Regions from separate parts of the Dehalogenimonas sp. THU2 genome, predicted to be linked through region 1. Evidence: riboswitches for the same ligand, from Rfam matches in the RefSeq annotation. Region 1 holds a riboswitch; each other region holds the start of a gene.
What was found. Region 1 has a riboswitch for molybdenum cofactor ahead of ABFB09_RS04025 (hypothetical protein). Riboswitches for the same ligand answer to the same signal wherever they lie in the genome.

Region 1 (4,835 bases):
GTGGCCGAGGATCTGACCGCCACCAGTCCCTCACCGAGGGTGGCATAAGCTTCCTTGATCTTCCCCGCCAGGTCCGGCGGCAGGGGCGTGTCCATGATAAGCTGTTTGACCGCGCCGGCGGCGGCGGTCAGGGCTTTGGAGTCTTCCACGTCCAGGTTTTCCAGCGCTGATTTGATCCGGGGTTGCAACTCGGAAGCAGCGATAAAATCATAATACGCGTTGGCTGTTACGATAAAGCCAGGAGGAACCGGAATCTTTGCGGCGGTCATTTCGCCCAGATTGGCGCCTTTACCACCGACTATGGGAATGTCATTCTTGGTTACCTGGTTGAACCAGACAATCGCCTCCGGCGTCTTCTGCATTCCTCTTGTCTCCTTCCAGACAGCTAGATGTTTTCTGGGTACGCACCTGAATCAGGGTATGACGCTTTTCTTGGAAACTCCGGTAGACCTTTTATCGGCAAAGGCTAACTATTCTACTATAAACCGGACTCATTGTGAAGAGCCTTGCTAATCCCCGCGGAAATATTCTACCACGGCTGGGCGTCAACACGTGTTTACTTCATTGACACCCCATGACCATAAAGGTAGAATTGGGCAGGTTTAACAAGGCTAACCGCGCATTGGAGGCTCCCGAAAATAATGATAGAAATGACCATTGAGAGCATACGTGTCAGCCTGGTGAATTATCAGCGGGTGGTCATGCTCAAAGAAAAAAATACCCTGCGTTATCTGCCGATCTGGATCGGTTCCGCCGAGGCGCAGGCCATCGCCATCCGGCTGCAGGAAGGCATTCAGGTGCAGCGGCCGATGACCCACGACCTCCTGGCGACGACCATCGAGGTGCTGGGCGCCAAGGTGGAGCACGTTATCGTCAACGACCTCAAGAACGATACCTTCTACGCCAAGATACTGCTCAACTTCGGCGGCAACCAGCTTGAGATAGATTCCCGGCCCTCCGACGCGCTGGCGCTGGCGGTCAGGGTGGACGTGCCCATCTACGCCGACGAATCGGTGCTGGACAAGGCAGGCATCGTCCTGGAACGCGAGAGCGAAGGCGGCGCCGATGCGCTGGAAGCTATCGATGGCACCGCCGACGTTTCCGAAAAGCGCAAAAAAGCCAGCGAGGACGAGATCAAGAAGATGAGCGCCTTCCGCGATTTCATCGACAACCTCGACCTTGAGGATTTCGACAAGCGGAAATCGTAGGGGTTAAAACGGCAGACCGAAGAGGGCGCTTTCAAGCGCCCTCTTTTTTTACGGTATTCACGGGGAAACTGGCAAGCAGATTATGGCGGCTTTGAGATCGTTTCGCCGGAGGCTCACGATGACGGTTTGTTTTATCGTTGATTCCGTCATGGAACCAGGGCTGGTGGCTATGAGATTGCCACGTCGCTTCGCTCCTCGCAGTGACGGTTAAATAATGTCTGTTTGAATTTGACTTCGCTCTACGTCTATGGCAAAATCTGGTACTATATCGGGCAGTACTAATCGGCATCGACCGAAAATTAACAATTTTATAATCTCCGAATTTGCACTGACCTAAAACAGATGTCACGGGGTGCAAACGGTGTCCTGACTCCGTCAGGACCGAGGGTACAGATGGAAACGCCTGTGCCTCCCATTATTGGAAAGGGGAAATTATGTTTAAATAATATATATTTTAGAGTGCTCTCTTTTTGGGGCACTCTTTTTTTATTTTCTCCGGTACCGTTTACCCCTGAAGAATCGAACGAAAATAATAACGATGCGAGGACGTTGATGAAAACCAGAATGGTATTGCTGCTGATGGCAGCCTTAATGACTTTGAGCGTTGCCGGGTGCGGCGATGCGGAAGCGATTACTCCGCCTCAGACAACCGCGCCGGCGCAAACAACAGCGCCGCCACTGACCACCCAGGAGCCCCAGGTACAATGGAGCGTAAACGTCCAGGTGATCGGTAAAACACCGGTTACGATCACCCATGAGGACGCCGCAAAGATCGGTCCGGTAGATATCGTCGCCGCCATCAAAGATGGGAATAATGTCCTGCCGGCACACACCTTCAAATGTATCCTGCTCGTCGACCTGCTGGAATACATCGGGTTGAAAACGTTCACAGTTATTACCATCGAGAGTGCCGGCGTCACTGTGGAAATTACTCCGGACAGGATCGATGCCGCTGCCGCAGGGTTTGCCTGGATGGTTGACGGGGAAGCGTTGAATGCCAGCACCGGATTGGTCAAGTGGGTGAATCACAACCGAGGGCCGAAACACTGGGCTGACAATGTGACGCTGATCACCGTCATTGAGTAAATTCAACTTCAAAAAGCCGGGTTTATTCGCCCTGCTGATTATCGGGCCGCTTTTGATTATGCTGGTATCGCTTTTTATCGGCCGGTACCCTTTGTCGGTGTCAGAAGTGCTTCAAGCTCTGGCTTTCCAACTGGGTCTGGGGAATGCCGATGTCCCGGCCACGCATATCAACGTGGTCTGGGACATCCGGCTGCCCCGAGCAATTTTAGGGGCGGCGGTAGGCGCCAGCCTGGCGGTCAGCGGCGCGTCCTTCCAAGGCATGTTCCGCAATCCGCTGGTAAGCTCCAACATCCTGGGGGTATCTTCAGGCGCGGGTTTCGGCGCCGCCCTGGCTATAATCTTGTTTCAGGGTCAGGCGGTATATATTTATTTGTTTGCCTTCGCCTTCGGCCTGCTGGCGGTCGTGCTCAGTTACATGATCGGTGTGACCTATAAAATCGCACCCACCATAATGCTGGTACTCGGCGGCGTGGTGGTGTCATCCATATTTGCTTCCCTGATTTCGCTCCTGAAATATCTGGCTGATCCCTATGACCAACTGCCGAGTATCGTTTTTTGGTTGATGGGCAGTCTGGCAACCGCACAATTCTCGGATATTCTGATCTCTGCCATACCGATGGCGGTCGGGGTTTTAGGGTTGCTTCTAATGAGATGGCGGCTGAATGTCCTGTCCATGGGGGATGTGGAAGCCAGGGCGCTGGGGGTTAATGTCATGATTTCCAAGAGCCTGGCCATTTTTTTCGCCACTATTGCTACAGCGGGAGCAGTCAGCGTCAGCGGGATTATCGGCTGGGTGGGACTGGTGATTCCCCATATCGGCAGAATGCTGGTCGGCACCAATCACAACCTGTTGATTCCCGTTTCCCTGTCGCTAGGCGCCATGTACCTGGTGCTGATAGATAATATCGCCCGGACACTTACCGGGGCGGAAATCCCCCTGGGAATTTTAACTTCTCTCATCGGCGGTCCGTTTTTCATCTATTTGATCAAGCGAACCAAGGCAAGGGGATGGTAACCATCCGTCATGATTAACGTCACCAATGCTTCATTTTCATACGGTAAGGGTGACGTGTTCCGGGACGTCAATCTACAGGTCAACCGCGGTGAGATCTATTGCCTTCTGGGGCCGAACGGCTGCGGCAAATCCACGCTGATATTATGCATACTCGGCGTCCTGAAAACAGCCAACGGCAGCGTTTCACTGGATGGTCAGGACATCCGCGATCTAAAGCCCCGGGATATCGCACGGTTGGCGGCCTATATACCCCAGGTACACGAGAAACCGTTCCCATATAAGGTTATCGATGTCGTCCTCATGGGTAGAACAGCCTACAGCGGCACTTTTTCGCCGCCGTCAGCCCAGGACCGGATAATCGCTGAAGAAGCGTTGGCAAAGGCCGGTATCGCCCAATTCGCCGAACGCCCTTACACCCAACTTAGCGGCGGCGAGACGCAATTGGTGATAGTAGCAAGGGCGCTGGCCCAGCAGACACCAATACTGGTCCTGGACGAGCCGACCTCCCACCTTGATTTCCACAATGAATTATATTTTCTGCAGTCCATTGTCAGACTGGTTCAGGAGTCCAACCTGACAGTGGTCATGGCCACCCACTCGCCCAACCATGCTTTTTACTTTGAGGGCTCCGGGATCAACACCAGGGTTGGGTTGATGAATCATCAAATAATCGCAGTTCAGGGCAGCCCGTCCGCCGCTCTTACTGAAGAAAATATGGCAAAAACCTTCAACATCCGATCCAAAGTCGTTTGTTACCAATGGGAAGGTGTTGATTTGAAACAGATCATACCTCTTGAAATCACTGATACGGTTCCTGAAAGGAAGTTTTAACATGAAGCTGAAATCATCTTTCATCGTCGTCTCGCTGTTATTGCTGGGTTCGTTACTACCTGGCTGCAACAACCAGCAACCACCGGAAAACCAGGAAGATACCGTTACCGTGGTGGACAGCGCCGGCAGGACCGTTGAAGTTCCTGCCAATGTCCGAAGGATCGCCGCTCTGTATTCATTCGCCGCATATACCGTCTGCCTGCTGGGACGTGGTAATGACCTGGTGGGAGTACCGGGTGGCCTCCAGCGAGATATTCTGCTGATTGAAATTTTTCCGGAGATCGCAAACGCCTCGGTACCCCGGGAAGGCGGAGCCATCAACATGGAAGAACTGCTGCGGATTGATCCGGATGTGGTCATCGTCAGAAATGAGTTCGTTGCCGACCAGAAAGAGGTTGAGAAGCTGGATAACAGCGGCATTCCATATGTTGTGGTTGATTACAACAGCATGGAGGAACAGCGGGAGGCTGTGCTGATCGTCGGCCGGACCATCGGCAGAGAAGCGGAAGCTGTGGCTTTCAACAACTACTACCTGGATATAATCGACCGGGTCGATCAGGTGGTAGGTGACCTGGCCGAAGACGACAAGGTCAGATTGCATCACTCCGAGAATCAGGCTACCCGGGCGACCCACGCCGACTCCCTGGTCGCGGACTGGACCCGGGCTGCTGGGGTGATCAATGTTTCCGTTGGCG
Region 2 (4,835 bases), on a different contig from region 1:
GTAATAGCGGAAATTGAATTGCACCCAGGAACGCCCTGTGGTTTCCATACCGCATTCGTAAGTCTCCTGTTTAACCTGGGACGGGTTCCTGGGCACGATCTTGGTGAGCCGGCCGAGAATAATCGGAATGAACAGCGTCACCAGGATAAACCCGATGGCAATAATTAAAAAAAGCCCGACATAGCCGAACTGGGTTAACATGATGCGTCAGCCTCCGGGGTAGTACTAGGCCAAAAGTTATAGGGTAGTATATACTTTTTGACCCAAGATGACAAGCAGACATCACTTACCAGTATATGATACACCAACTTATCCGGAATCGTGAATCTCTAACATTGCCAGCGATGCCGTTCTCGATAGACTACCGCTAGACCGAATCTAATCCAGCAGCGTCGGTATGCCCTCCGCCGCCTCCATCGTCATGTCGGTTTTCAGGGCGCGGGACTTCTGCCGCTCCTTGAACTCCGCCGCCAGTTCCGTTGATTCCTGGTAGAACTGACGTAGGATGGGTACCTCGGAGAGGTCGGACAGCATCAACGTTACATCCAGGATTCCGCGTTCCCGCGGATAGTCACCAAGGCGCTGCTGCGCCGCCGGTGCTACCTCCCTGAGGCGTTCGGAGAGGTCTTTGACCAGTTCGACGCTGATCTCACGGGCGGGCCCGGAAACCAGCAGACCAGCCCGGCCGGCGTCAACGGGGTTGCAGGCGACCGACATCTCCGCCAGCGCCTCATCCATGGCATATAGACCGCGCTGGTTCTCAAAGTTCTTCTTGAGGTAGTTACGAGTTTTCTCGAACGGTAAAACGATCAAGTCCAGCGGCACCGTGCCATAGCCGATGCCCGTCCAGCCGCGCAGCGTCTCCTTGAGATCTCCGGTGTCCAGAATCGAGGTGCCTATTGACTTGGCTTTGCGTTCCTCACCCGAGCACAGCAGGTTATAGAAAGGTGTGACAATCATCTCGTTGATCTTCTGGAAGTTGCTGGCCAGTGACTGGCTTTTCCGGATGAAACGCTGGTTGTCCACGAGGATCACCGCATCGGCGGCCTGATTGGCGGACTTGAGGCACATCGCGGTATTGAAAACAGCCCGCTCCTCATTCAGCCGCTCGTGCTCGAAGGGCAAGGCCACCATGGCGTACACCGGCTTATCCCGAAAATTCTCCTTGAACGCCCGGGCGAATATCGGAAGTGCGCCCGAGCCTGTTCCGCCGCCGCCGGAGGCCATGAGCAGCAGCGCGTCGGCATCATAAAAGCGTTCGTTCTTCTTCATGATGCCAATGAGGTTATCCCGCTCCTCTTTGGCGATCTCGGCGCCCGTCTCTGAGATCTTGGCTACCCCGTGGCCGCCGGTGTGACCGGCGCCGATAAGGATACGGTGAAGGGAGTCTTTTTTAACTTTGGTCAATGAGGAAAGGTCGGCGGTATCGGTGTTGATCGCTAATATGTCGGTGGCAATGCGTAAGTTTCTCTCCTGACGCGCTTTGATGGCCATCCGGGCGAATTCATCGGCGAGCCTGCCTCCGGCCTGTCCCAGACCGACAATGATCAGCTTCATTTCAGGGTTCCTCCTGAGTGCATTTCGGCTTGAGTCTAAAGGGGCGGGACGGGTTTGTCAATAGGATTTTATAAAAGCTTGCCACAGTCGAATCTATAATGAGTCATTTATCGACCATGCTTGCCCGGTACTAGTACTTGGTGCTAAAATGTCGACAGATTACCCTTCGAGCTGTCCTCGCCTAAATCAATCGACATGGCAGGCGGCCGGTCAGGGTGTCGCTGGAAACGGCGGCGCCTCCCGTATTTGGAAAGGAGGGCGGATATGGCATATTGCCGCCTCTTTATTGGAGGCTGTTTAATAATATGACTGAAGGCAACTGCATCACCGGCACCTACGATGCCTTCAACCGCCGCGTCAATTACCTGAGGATATCGGTCACCGACCGCTGCAATCTGCGATGCATCTATTGTTCCGACGGCGAAATTTCCCATCTCGGACATAACGACATCCTGTCGTATGAAGAGATAGCCCGTATCACACGGGTGGCGGCGGAGATGGGGGTAACCCATGTGCGGCTTACCGGCGGCGAACCTCTGGTACGTCCGTATGTCGCTAATCTGGTCAGCCTGTTGACCGCGATACCGGGTATTGAGGATATATCCCTGACCACCAACGGAACACTTCTGGAAGCGCAGGCGGCCGAACTAAAAGCAGCCGGTTTGAAGCGGATCAACGTCAGCCTGGATTCCCTGCAACCGGATCGCTTCACCCGCATTACCGGCGGGAAGAACCTTCACGATGTCTTCAAAGGCATGGCTGAGGCGCACCGGGTGGGCTTGTCGCCGGTCAAGATCAATATGGTGGTCATGCCCGGCATCAACGACGACGAGATCGTCGATTTCGCCAAAAAGGCCCGGGACGAAGCCTGGCACGTGAGGTTCATCGAATATATGCCTTTCGACGGCGCCGGCGCGGAACCGGTGTTGACCGTTTCGGAGATAAAAGACCGGATCGAAACATCGGCAGGGGCATTATGGGCCTGTTGCCTGAACGGCGCCGGACCGGCCAATTACTATTCGTTCGGCTCCGGCGAGGGCACCATCGGCTTTATCCGGCCGGTGAGCCATCGTTTCTGCGGCCAATGCAACCGGCTGCGCCTGACCGCTGATGGCAAATTGCGACCTTGTTTACTCAACGACCTGGAAATCGACATCCGGTCATCGATCAGAAACGGCGGCGGTGAAGCGGAATTGAAAGCTCTGTTACGACAGGCGATCATGGCCAAGCCGGAACGGCATTACCTTGAAGAAGCCGCAGTGGGTGGCCGCCAGATGCGCCAGATAGGGGGCTGATGACAATGGAACTATCTCACGTGGATCAACACGGCCAGGCTCGAATGGTCGATGTCACCGCCAAGGCCGTGTCCGACCGGTGCGCTGTTGCAGTAGCTGAAATCACGATGAAACCAGAGACGGCCGAACTGATAAAGGCGATGGAGATCAAAAAAGGGGATGTGCTGGCCACAGCGCGCATCGCCGGGATAATGGCGGCTAAAAAGACACCAGATCTAATACCGCTTTGCCATCCGCTGATGATTACAGGTGTTACCGTCGATTTCGAATTCGCCGATACAGACCGATTGAAGATAACCGCTGAAGTCAAATGCTCCGGCCAGACTGGTGTGGAAATGGAAGCCCTGACCGCCGCTTCCGTAGCGGCGCTGACCGTTTATGATATGTGCAAGGCGGTGGACAAAGGAATGACCATCGCAAGTATTTACCTCGAATCCAAAGAAGGCGGCAAAAGCGGCGCCTACAGGAGAACAACTAATGGCTAAGATCATCGCGGTTTGCACCAGCGTTAAAAAAGGAACCAAAAAGAAAGATATTGGCTGTGGTGTACTGGAGACGGATTACGGTCTCCAGGGAGACGCTCATGCCACGCGGGGCTGGCACCGGCAGATCAGCCTGCTGGACAATTCCAGCATTGATAAAATGAGAGCCAAAGGGCTGGAACTATCGCCCGGAGATTTCGCCGAGAACCTGACCACCGAGGGCATAGAACTGATGACCCTGCCCATCGGTACCCGTCTCAAGACCGGACGGGGCGTGGAATTGGAGATCACCCAGATCGGCAAGGAATGCCACCAGCACTGCCAGATCTACCGGCAGGTGGGCATGTGCGTCATGCCGCTGGAGGGGGTTTTCGCCCGTATCATCGAGGGTGGAGATGTGGCGGCGGGAGATACTCTGGAGATATTGAAATCCTAATATCTAATATCTGAACCCTTCATACCCAACGGGGAGAGGTTAGAGCCTGTATTGAGCGAAGCGAATGTGAGGGGGCACCTCAACGAGGAATCGATTGTGTGAGTGCCCTACTACGGAAAAAATGCAACAGACGGAACCAGTCCAATAAAACATGGACTAGCTCAACCGTTGAACAGAAATACCTTGACCGCTTCGCCCTTTTCTAAAATATCCACGTTCGGCGCAATGTCCAGGTAGCCGTCGGCTTCGGCGGTGGCGGTGATGGCGCCGGACTCTTTGAACAGAGGCGCCGCCTGACCGTCGATCAGTCTGACGGGCAGGAATTGCCGCCGTCCGACGCTTCCGGGTACGCTTTGTGATAACACAGCATCGACGGCATTTTTACGATCGAAGGCTAACCCTGCCATCTTTTTGACGGCAGGCGCCAATAATAAATGAGCGTTGATGAGGCAGGAGGTGGGATATCCCGGCATCCCCAGCACCGGTTTGCCACGCACCACGGCGAACATGGTCGGTTTACCCGGTTTGACCTGGATGCCGTGGAAAAGAACCTTGCCGAGTTCTTCCAGGATGCCGAACATCAGGTCCCGTTCGCCGACCGACGATCCCCCGGAGATGACCACCATATCAGCCTCTAACGCGGCTTCGATGGCTGAACGAAGTTTATCACGCTTATCCTCGGCGATAGGCATTTTAACCGGTTCACCGCCATTTTGCTGCACCACGGCGGCCACCGTGTGGGAGTTGATGTCGTAGATCTGTCCCGGAGCCAAATCGTTACCGGCGGCGGCGATCTCTTCACCGGTGGGCATCACGGCAACGCGGGGTTTAACGTAAACGCTCGCTTCGGTCAGTCCCTGGGAGGCCAGCACACCGATCTTTCCAGCGTCGAGAACCGTTCCCGCTTTGAGTATCAGTTCGCCTTTTTTAATATCTTCACCGATCTGCCCGATGTTGGCGCCGGGGTAAACAGCCTTGAAGATGGCGACCTCTTCACCGCATTTTTCGGTCTCTTCCACCATGACCACGGCATCGGCGCCGTCAGGCATGGGAGCGCCGGTGGCT
Region 3 (4,835 bases), on a different contig from region 1:
CAGCGCCGCTTCATCCGGGTGGGAGGCGGAGGCGGGGATGGTAATACCGTAGAAGATGGGTTCGCCGAGGAAAACGGGGGTGACAGAGGCGAAGCGCCGGAAGTCCAGGGTGACTTTAACCGTGGAATACAAATCCTGGAACTCTTCACGGCTGAAGTCGATCTCCGGCGGCAGCGCCAGGAAATTCAAGCCATGCTGTTCGGCTACGCTCTCGTACTCGAAGGCGTAATCGATTTGGCCCGCCTCGAGCAGGGACAGCAACTGGACAGAGAAACCCCTCAGGGCGATATGCCGGGTCCGCGCCTCGATGAGTTCCGGAACGACGATGTTAAAACCGTTCCCTTCATCCAGCGAGCGTACCGGCCCGGTGAGGTTGAAGGTGAAGAGATTCTCGAAGATGGTGTTGTCGTCGTAGTAAGCTTCCGCGAGTTGGGCAATCATCAGTGTACGGTAACCCACCGCATCCAGCCGGGGGTCGGCCAAACCCAGCCGGACCTCTTCCCGGTTCAATATCTCGAACCAGTTGCCGGCGTCAATCTCATCGCTGTAAAGACTGTCATCTGTATAAGCGATGCCGAGCCGGTTGCCGGCGAACTGGATCGTCCAATCGGCGTAGGACTCGGTGGTGTTCGGCAATAGTGTGGGATACATGAGGAGCGGAATGAGCGAATAGTCCGCCACAGCCACCACATCGATGTCGTCATGAATCTCGGTGACATGGCGTATCACCTGGATGCTGCCATGGCCTTCCATGAGGACATCGATATGGGGATATTTGCTCTCAAAGGCTTTTTCAATAGCCTCGAAGGGCACCAGCAGACTGCCGGCTTCAAAAACTACCAGCTTCGTACTAGTTTGCTCGCCGCTGCAACCGGTAGACGCCGGGAGGGTACACGACGCTACCAGGAGACCTGCCAACAACAGTCCGATCCGCTTCATTCCGCTCTCTCCGGGGTAAACATTATGGGAAGATGATCTTGATCGATACAATCAGACTGACCATCTGGCCTTTGGTTAGGCCTTCGCCGACCAGTCGCAGCGGGAAGAAGGCTTCTGACAACATTTCACCGTTCATCTTGAAAGCGACGATTATCTTGTCATTGCGCTTTACCAGTTCGGAGGAGATGGTCCGGGAGAAACCGTCGGATGCGGTAACCTGGATCTGGTATCCGGCATTCGCCAGGTCGTCGTTGAAGGCGATATCGCGCTGGTGCTTCTGGCCGTCGTCGACCCAGCCCAGCAGGCGCCACAGGGGGATACCCTGCCAGACGTTGCCATCCGGGTCGGTCCATTCCGCGCCGTGGCAGCCGGGGGTAGCGCCGGATTCGAAAGTGGCGTAATCCATCTCTTCGGTGATGCCACCTTCCAACATGAGGGTCCAGGTGGCGGCCGCCTCGATAATCTCGATCTTGGTGACCCATTTGACCCACCAGTGGCCTTCGGTGACGGTGGTATCATTAGCTAGGATGACCATGCGAAGGGGGCCGTCGGAATCCGGGATTTCATTGCCTGACTGTTCGTAAGCGATGATGGGGATCAGGGGCGGGGGATTGGAAAGTTCATTACCGCTGGCCACGTCGAAGGCGGTGAAGTAGCCTTCCGTGATCTGACGGTGGGACAGCGTCATGGTGTAGCCGTCCTTGGCTTCCACGCGTACGGCGTTAGCTTCGGTGATGCCACCGATCTGGCTGAGCAGGTCGGCGATGGATACGCCCTTGAATCCCTGGGGAGCGATGATGCGGCCGGTGGAGTTCATAAGGCCAGCCTGTCCATCTTTGGCGCTTAGTGCCTTGAGCTGGTTGAAGGTCAATTCCTTGGTCTGGGTGCCGTTGACCAGTGTCAGGACCAACGGGGAGTCATCGACGGTCGGAGTTGCTTCCTTCGGAGTGCAACCGCCCGCGATAGCCATGAGCAGAGCCAGTGTGGTGGCAACGATGATAAGGGGCTTGAGTTTCCTGAGCCAGGTACGCATAGAACCTCCTGAGAATCTTCTACTGCGCGCCTTGACGGAGGTAACTCTTCGTTAAATGGAGAAGGGATAGCTATGCAGCCATACCAATGAAATGAAAAAAAGAGACACTTATAGAATCAAGCGTCTCTTCAGGTGCAATACCAAACTTTCACTGGCTCTCCTCTTTCCAAATACGGGAGGCACCGGTGTTTCCACCTGTACCCTCGGAGCTTTGCAGCTCACCGGTTCCGCAACCATGACATTTGTTTTAGGTCGTCGGAACTCGAAGAGTTACCGCCATTTCGGCGGAGTTGAAGGGGATTATAACAGCGCGTTTCTTAGATGTCAAAAGGCTTTGGTGTCAATAACTGATTGGTAGTTCATTCAATCTATTGACAATGGTACATTTTGCTCCTATGATGGTCATCAATAAAAATACTTGAACAGGTATTCAACCTGCGAGAGAATGAAAGGGGTCCAAATGCGGCGCGTACTGACGTCACTCGGAATCGTCCTCATCGCCTTTGCCCTGGTCTGGTTGTATTTCATCTTCCCCGGCATGGCCAAACTTCCGGAGGATTACACAGCGGAATACCGTTTTGAAGGCACGGTGCAGGTGTTCAATCCGTCGACCGGTTCTCTGGTGCCTATCAATACCAAGATGGAGCGGACCCTGGATGCGACGGGTGTTAACGATGCCGGCGCGCTTATTATTCAGCAGGTCATTAAATTCACTGAAGCGACCTCAGGTGCCCCGTTATCAGCGATCAACCCGGCTCTGGCCGCGCTAGATTCGACTGAAACGTACGCCGTGGACCGTTCGACCCGAGAGAACGTAACGGGCGGCGATAAGTCACGCAGCGGCCAGTTCACCTTCCCGGCCGACGTCCAACAGGAGACCTACCAGGTCTGGTCGGCGACAACAGGAAGTGCATTACCGGCGACCTTTGTTCGTGAAGAGACGATTCAGGGCGTCAAAGTATATACCTTCAACATCGACAGTAAAGGTAACGCCTACCCCGCCGCCGCCAACGGAGCGCCCCAGACGGTGGACGTGTTCACCATCATATCGGTTGAACCTATCAGCGGCACACCGGTCTTTACCACCAGCAAGACTACCATCAATATGCAGGTAGCTCCGACTACCTCGATCCCGGTGTTGATCAACGAAATCACTTTTACCGATGACACTGTCGAAGACGCGGCGGAAGAAGGTGCGGCCAACCGCAACCTGATCCTTGTGGCGAGCGTTTATGCGTTCTGGGGTGCTATCGGGTTAGGTTTGGTACTGCTTGTGATCGGGGTCACCAGGAAAAGCTAAGTCCCAGAACACTTTGGAATAGAATACGAAAGGGAGGCTCGAAGGAGCCTCCCTTTTTTAATGGAAGTTAGTTACACCCTCACCTTTAATTCCTCTCCCCCTTCGACAGGCTCAGGGCAGGCCTCAAGGGAGAGGAAGATGGGAAAGTACGCTAACCCAGCGCCGACACCACTGCCACGGCATAGTCCCGGCTGTGAGACAGGCTGACGGCGAGGCTGGTGATGCCAAGTTCTGAGGCAATCGATTTTGCCCGCCCGTAAAGCCTGATCTCCGGGCGTTGGCCTGGTTCAGCGATCACTTCGATATCACGGTAAATCAATTCCTTGCAACCCAGCGCCTTGACCACCGCTTCCTTGGCGGCGAAACGGGCGGCCAGGGACGGTAATTTGCTGCGGTAGAGTGACACTTCGGCATCGGTGAAAACCCGGGCCAGAAAGTTCTCGCCCCAGCGGGATATGGCGGTTTCGATGCGCGATATTTCGATAATATCCACGCCAAGGTACTGGTTCATACGGGCGCCTCGCAGGGGGCTTTTTCCAGCCTGATGGCAGCTACTTTCAGCTCCGGTATCCGGGCTACCGGGTCAAAAGCCGGGCTGGTCAGGATATTGGTGGCTGTTTCCGGGAAATGGAAGGTCATGAAGACTACTCCCGGTGCCAGCCGCCCGCTGACCCGGGCCACGGCAGTTACCGAGCCGCGGCGGGAAGTGACCGTGACATTCTCACCGTCAGCGATACCCAGACGGTCAGCGTCGCTCGATGCGATTTCTAGTGTCTCCTGCGATTGCAGCACCTTGAGTCCCCCGACCCGGCGCGTCATGGTGCCGGTGTGGAAGTGATACGGGCTGCGGCCGGTGGTCAGGATGAAGGGATACTCATCGTCAGGCTGCTCGGCCGAGGGGCGGTATTCAAGAGCCTTGAACGCGCCTTTACCGCGGCTGAATCGTTCGACGTGAAGTATCGGCGTGCCGGGGTGGGTTGGGGTGGGGCAGGGCCATTGAAGACCGCCGGTTTCCAGCCGCTCCCAGGTTATGCCGCCGTAGCTGGGGGTGAGCGATCGCATCTCATCGAATATTCGATCGGGACCGGTGTAATCGAACCCCTTGCCGCCCAACCGCTTACCCAGTTCGTTGGTTATCCACCAGTCGGGCCGGGAGTCGCCGATAGGGGCGACGGCGCGGCGGACCCGCTGCACCCGGCGTTCCGTATTGGTGAAAGTGCCGTCTTTTTCCGCAAAACTCACCGAAGCCAGGATGACATGGGCTATTTCCGATGTCTCGGTGCGGAAGATGTCCTGGACTACCAGCAGTTCAAGCTTGGAGAGGGCTTTTCTGACCCGGTTGATGTCCGGATCCGAGAGCATAATGTTCTCACCGACCAGGTAGAGGGCTTTGATCTTTCCTTTTTCGATGGCTTTCAGTATCTCCGGAACGGTCAGCCCGCGTTTCTTGGGCAGGGACACGCCCCAGGCCGTTTCGAATTTGGCCCGAACTTCATTATCGGCGACCTTCTGATAGCCGGGAAAAACATCGGGCAACGCTCCCATATCGCAGGCGCCTTGCAC
Region 4 (4,835 bases), on a different contig from region 1:
AACAGGCCCGCCTGCTGCAATCATCCGGCCTATGACCCTCGGCGACATTTTGAGAGAAGCTGGAGCCCGAGTATCCGGTCCGGCCGCCGCCATCGAGGTTGAAGCCCTATTGCGCCACGTCACTGGGCTTTCGCGAGCCGGACTGTATTCCAGGCTCGATCAGATCATCGACACCGCTGCCGCCGAAGAGTACTTCGATCTCATCGAACGGCTGAAAAACGGCGAACCTTTACAATATCTAACCGGTCATATCGAGTTTTACGGCCTTGATTTCACCGTCTCTCCCGACGTGCTCATTCCCCGGCCTGAAACCGAGCTTATGGTCGAAAGAGCCCTCGATATCGCCAAGGGGTACTCAAGCCCGGTCATTGCCGATATCGGCTGCGGATCGGGCGCCGTGGCAGTGACGCTGTCCAAGCACCTGCCGGGATCGACGGTTATCGCCGTCGATATTTCTTCCGGTGTCCTTGATCTCACCCGCCGCAACGCCGCCTTTCATGGGTGTAGCAACATTGAGTTCGTAGAAAGCGACCTGCTGGAATCTCTTGGCGACCGGCGGATCGATATCATCTGCGCTAACCTGCCCTACGTTCCCGCTGTCGAGGCGCAGGGCAACCGCTTCGAGCCGCAACTGGCACTCGACGGCGGCCCCGACGGTCTGGACATCATCCGCCGCCTGGTAAGCCAGGTCGCCGGGCGGCCGAACAAACCCGGCTGGCTGCTGCTTGAATTTGGCACCGGCCAGACAACCGCGGTACAAACGATCATCGACAAGTACTTGCCCGGGAGCCGTACCGTAATCCACCGCGATTTGATACCGCTCGATCGTCTCTCGGTCACCGAACTGATTTGACCGTACCCCCGCCCCGGTGCTAAATTAATCAAGTCGTTGAGCAAGCGTTCAATATCATCGAGGAGACAACCTTGAACATCATAGTTCTCATTAAACAGATCCCCGACCCTGAGATACCGCCGGCCAGTTTCAAGATCGACGCCGCTGCCAATAAGGTGGTGCCGCCATCCGGAGTGGCCCCGGTCATCGACCCTTATTCAGAGCATGCCCTAGAGGCCGCTCTTAAGCTCAAAGACGCCAACCCCGGCAGCACCATCAAGGCAGTAAGCCTGGGCAGCGGTCTCAACAAGGAACTCCTCAAGAAAGCACTGGCCCTCGGCGCCGACGAACTCATCCTCGTCGATGACTCCGTCTTCGAGGGCAGCGACAGTGCCGGCACCGCTCACGCCCTGACCCTGGCCGTGAAGAAGATCGGGCAGTTCGATGTCATCCTTACCGGCCGTCAGGCCGCTGACTGGGACGCCGGCCAGGTCGGCTTGCTGGTCACCGGTGCGCTGGACCTGCCCGTGGTCAGCCGCGCTCGCAAAATCGATTCAGCCGGCGGCAGGCTCCGCATCGAAAGAGTAACCTCCGATGGCTACGAAGTCGTCGAAGCGCCAATCCCGGCGGTCGTCACCGTAGCGAGCGAGATCGGCAAGCTGCGCCTGCCCAACATCAGGGGCGTGCTGGCCGCCAAAAAGAAGGAACCGGCGGTTTGGAAAGCGGCGGATATCGGGACTGAAATCACCTCGACAGGTGAGGCAGGACGCAGGGTGAAACTCCTGAAACTGTATCAACCGCAACGCGAAGCCAAATGTGAGATTATTTCCGGGGATACCCCGGAAGAACAGGGCGTCAACCTCGCCCTAAAATTGCGCGAACTGAAACTGATTTAATATTTCTCAATTTTTTCGAACTAAAGGCTCGCACTGAGCGAAGCGAATGTGAGAGGGTGAAATCCCATGAACCACAACAAAGGTATCTTAATCATCATCGAAGTCAAAGACGGCACACCATCATCATCCGCCGCCGAGCTTATGGGCGCGGCTCAGGCCATCGACACCGGATCGAACGAAGGTATCGACATACTGCTCATCGGCTCCAACGTCCAATCCGCCGCCACAATTCTCGGCAGCCTCGGCGCGACCAAGGTCTTCACCGCCGAGGCCGGCGCCATCATGGACGACACCGCAGCGACCATCGTCACCCGGCTGGCCAGTGATGTAAACCCCAGGTTCATCCTGATGGTGGAGAATGATCTGGGCCGGGACCTGGCGCCTTTGCTCGCCGCCAGACTCCAAACCGCCGCGGTAACCGACATCGTTGCCGTCCGCGCCGATGGTGATGAGATCGTATTCACCCGCCCGGTCTACGGCGGCAACGCCCTGGCTGATTTCATCATCGAGACCGGACCCGGAATCGCAAGCATCCGCCCCAAGGCGTTTTCCCCGGCAACCGTCAATGAAAATCGCCAAGCCGAGATCATCGAACTGCAGCCGGCTGACTCGACGACAGCGATCCGCGTCCTTGAACAGATCAAGATCAAAGAAGAAGGCCCCCGTCTGGAAGATGCCAAGGTGGTCGTCGGCGGCGGCCGGGGATTAGGCGGGCCGGAAGGTTTTACCCAGCTTAAGGAACTGGCCGACCTGCTCGGTGGAGGTGTCGGCGCCTCCCGCCCTCCTTGCGACCAGGGCTGGTGGCCGGAGAGCGGCCAGATCGGCATCACCGGTAAGGTGATCGCCCCTGAACTATATATTGCCGTCGGCATTTCCGGTTCAAGCCAGCACCTGTCCGGTGTTTCCGGCACCAAGACCCTAGTCGCCATCAATAAAGACGCCGAGGCCAACATCTTCAAGGCGGCGGCGTACGGCGTCACCGGCGACTGGAAGAAGGTACTGCCGGCGCTTATAGGCAAGGTAAAGGAGATGACCGGGAAGTGACATCGGTTGACCGGTACTAGTACCCTGTGTTAACATAGCTCTAATTTAATATCTGTCTCCGAAGTCTTGGAACCTAAATCCTTCTCCGAAGGCCATGGTGAAAAGACCGGTGGGTGGGGCAAACCACCCCAAGGGCGATGCTGAAAACGGCGCCGCCTCCCGCGATTTGGAAAGGAGAAAAAGCCATGACTGAGACATTGTCTGGCCGCGCACCTCCTTAAAAAAGAGGTGCTTTTTTATCGGGAAAATATAATGAATAAAGGGTGTGTTATGAAAAAATTCTGGTCAAAACTGGCAGCGGTGATGTTCTCACTGATGCTGATTTCTTTTGCCGCCATCGGTTGCGGCACCGAAACCCCCAACCCCGACCCTACTGCCACGGACGATGAAGGGCTGAGTGTTCTCGACCCGAGCATCAGGTTAAGGGTCTCCACCACCACCAGTCTGTATGATACTGGCCTGTGGGCGCTTCTGGAGCCCATGTTTGAAAAAAAATATGGCGTTGAAGTTGACGTCATGTCCAACGGCACCGGTATAGCGTTGGAATTTGGTAAACGCGGAGACGTGGATATCGTTGTTGTACATTCAAAGTCACAGGAAGAAGCTTTCATCGCCGGTGGTTTCGGCACTCAGCGTTATGTTTTTGCCAGCAACTATTTTGTCATTGTTGGCCCGGCTAATGATCCTTTAGGATTGAAAGGGTTATCTCCGGAAGCGGCTTTCAAAAAACTGGCTGACTCCGGTACAGCTAAATTTGTTTCCCGTGGTGACAATTCCGGTACTCACGCCAAAGAAAAGGCTATCTGGGCGGCTGCCGGCTTTAACTACGAGACAGTTCGTACTTCTGGCTCATGGTACATTGACGCCTCAGGCGGCATGGGTGCAACACTCCTCAAAGCCAAAGAGTTCGGAGCTTATACTATAGCTGATATCGGCACCTTCCTGGCGTACAAAGCCGATACCGGCTTGACCATAGCCGTTGACCAGGGGGCCATCCTCTTAAACGTGTATGCGGCCATTCCGGTTAACCCGGCGAATGTCCCCGGCGTTCGTAACGCTGAGGCAGCCAAGATCATGGCTGAGTGGTTGATGTCTAAGGAAATACAGGATATCATTGGACAGTACGGCGTTAAAGATTATGGCGCCCCACTATTCAACCCAACCTATGGCGTAGAACCGACAAGTTAGGATAAATTGGACGCAATTTGGCAAGGCTTGCAAAAGGCTGTTGAGCTGATCATATCGCTTGACTCTGAAGTTTTCGAGATTTCCTGGCGGTCGCTGAGCATATCAGCGACCGCCAGCGTAGTTGCGGCATCCATTGCGTTACCCTTGGGAGCCCTTATCTTTCACTCCACTTTCCGTGGAAAAAGGGCTCTCATCAGTTTCATCAATACCCTGTTCAGCCTGCCGACAGTTCTCGTCGGCCTGCTGGTCTTTATGCTGTTTTCCCGCGCCGGGCCGCTGGGTGAATTCGGTCTGTTGTTCACTCCCACCATCATGATTATCGGTCAGGCATTACTGGTAACTCCGCTAATGCTTGGCTTGGTAATCTCCGCTCATTCCGGTATTGACCGCCAGGCCAAGGAAACGGCCGTAGCGCTGGGAGCCAGTCGCTGGCAGATGGGTGTGATGATGATCAAAGAGGCCCGGTTTGCTATATTTACCGCCTTTATCCTGGGGTTCGGCCGCGCCATTTCCGAAGTTGGTTTGGCGTTGATGATCGGCGGTAACATCAGCGGATACACACGTGTATTAACCACTGCCATCTCTCTGGAAACCGGACGTGGCGATATTGAACTGTCTATTGCCTTAGGTATAATTCTGTTGGCGATTGCCCTTATCATCAATTTCGGGCTTGGCTGGCTTCAGCAACGAGAAATTCATATGATCAAAAGAGTGGAAGAATAGTCCATGTCTATTCTGCAGACCCACAATTTATCCCGACGATACAACCAGACTGAAGTCTTGAAAAACGTTATTCTAGACATTTCAATGGGAGAAACTTTAGCCGTCATCGGCCCTTCCGGAGCGGGTAAGAGTACACTGATCCGCCTTCTGGA

Region 2: another riboswitch for molybdenum cofactor. It lies ahead of moaA (GTP 3',8-cyclase MoaA); the one in region 1 lies ahead of ABFB09_RS04025 (hypothetical protein).
Region 3: another riboswitch for molybdenum cofactor. It lies ahead of ABFB09_RS02630 (molybdopterin-dependent oxidoreductase); the one in region 1 lies ahead of ABFB09_RS04025 (hypothetical protein).
Region 4: another riboswitch for molybdenum cofactor. It lies ahead of ABFB09_RS05860 (substrate-binding domain-containing protein); the one in region 1 lies ahead of ABFB09_RS04025 (hypothetical protein).

What each region holds. Positions count from the first base shown of each region.
Region 1 covers NZ_JBDLLU010000005.1:88,052-92,886, forward strand. Annotated here, with positions in the region: gene ppsA (phosphoenolpyruvate synthase) at 1-362, opposite strand, end outside; gene ABFB09_RS04020 (bifunctional nuclease family protein) at 642-1,208, shown strand; molybdenum cofactor riboswitch at 1,512-1,653, shown strand; gene ABFB09_RS04025 (hypothetical protein) at 1,761-2,294, shown strand; gene ABFB09_RS04030 (iron ABC transporter permease) at 2,353-3,309, shown strand; gene ABFB09_RS04035 (ABC transporter ATP-binding protein) at 3,319-4,140, shown strand; gene ABFB09_RS04040 (ABC transporter substrate-binding protein) at 4,142-4,835, shown strand, end outside.
Region 2 covers NZ_JBDLLU010000007.1:12,879-17,713, forward strand. Annotated here, with positions in the region: gene ndhC (NADH-quinone oxidoreductase subunit A) at 1-201, opposite strand, end outside; gene ABFB09_RS04915 (tubulin/FtsZ family protein) at 379-1,557, opposite strand; molybdenum cofactor riboswitch at 1,711-1,830, shown strand; gene moaA (GTP 3',8-cyclase MoaA) at 1,863-2,852, shown strand; gene moaC (cyclic pyranopterin monophosphate synthase MoaC) at 2,858-3,337, shown strand; gene ABFB09_RS04930 (MOSC domain-containing protein) at 3,330-3,770, shown strand; gene glp (gephyrin-like molybdotransferase Glp) at 3,932-4,835, opposite strand, start outside.
Region 3 covers NZ_JBDLLU010000003.1:142,413-147,247, forward strand. Annotated here, with positions in the region: gene wtpA (tungstate ABC transporter substrate-binding protein WtpA) at 1-939, opposite strand, end outside; gene ABFB09_RS02630 (molybdopterin-dependent oxidoreductase) at 962-1,972, opposite strand; molybdenum cofactor riboswitch at 2,116-2,252, opposite strand; gene ABFB09_RS02635 (porin PorA family protein) at 2,433-3,272, shown strand; gene acpS (holo-ACP synthase) at 3,424-3,783, opposite strand; gene fdhF (formate dehydrogenase subunit alpha) at 3,780-4,835, opposite strand, start outside.
Region 4 covers NZ_JBDLLU010000009.1:3,823-8,657, forward strand. Annotated here, with positions in the region: gene prfA (peptide chain release factor 1) at 1-35, shown strand, start outside; gene prmC (peptide chain release factor N(5)-glutamine methyltransferase) at 50-853, shown strand; gene ABFB09_RS05850 (electron transfer flavoprotein subunit beta/FixA family protein) at 925-1,728, shown strand; gene ABFB09_RS05855 (electron transfer flavoprotein subunit alpha/FixB family protein) at 1,795-2,772, shown strand; molybdenum cofactor riboswitch at 2,817-2,965, shown strand; gene ABFB09_RS05860 (substrate-binding domain-containing protein) at 3,043-3,960, shown strand; gene ABFB09_RS05865 (ABC transporter permease) at 3,967-4,683, shown strand; gene ABFB09_RS05870 (ABC transporter ATP-binding protein) at 4,687-4,835, shown strand, end outside.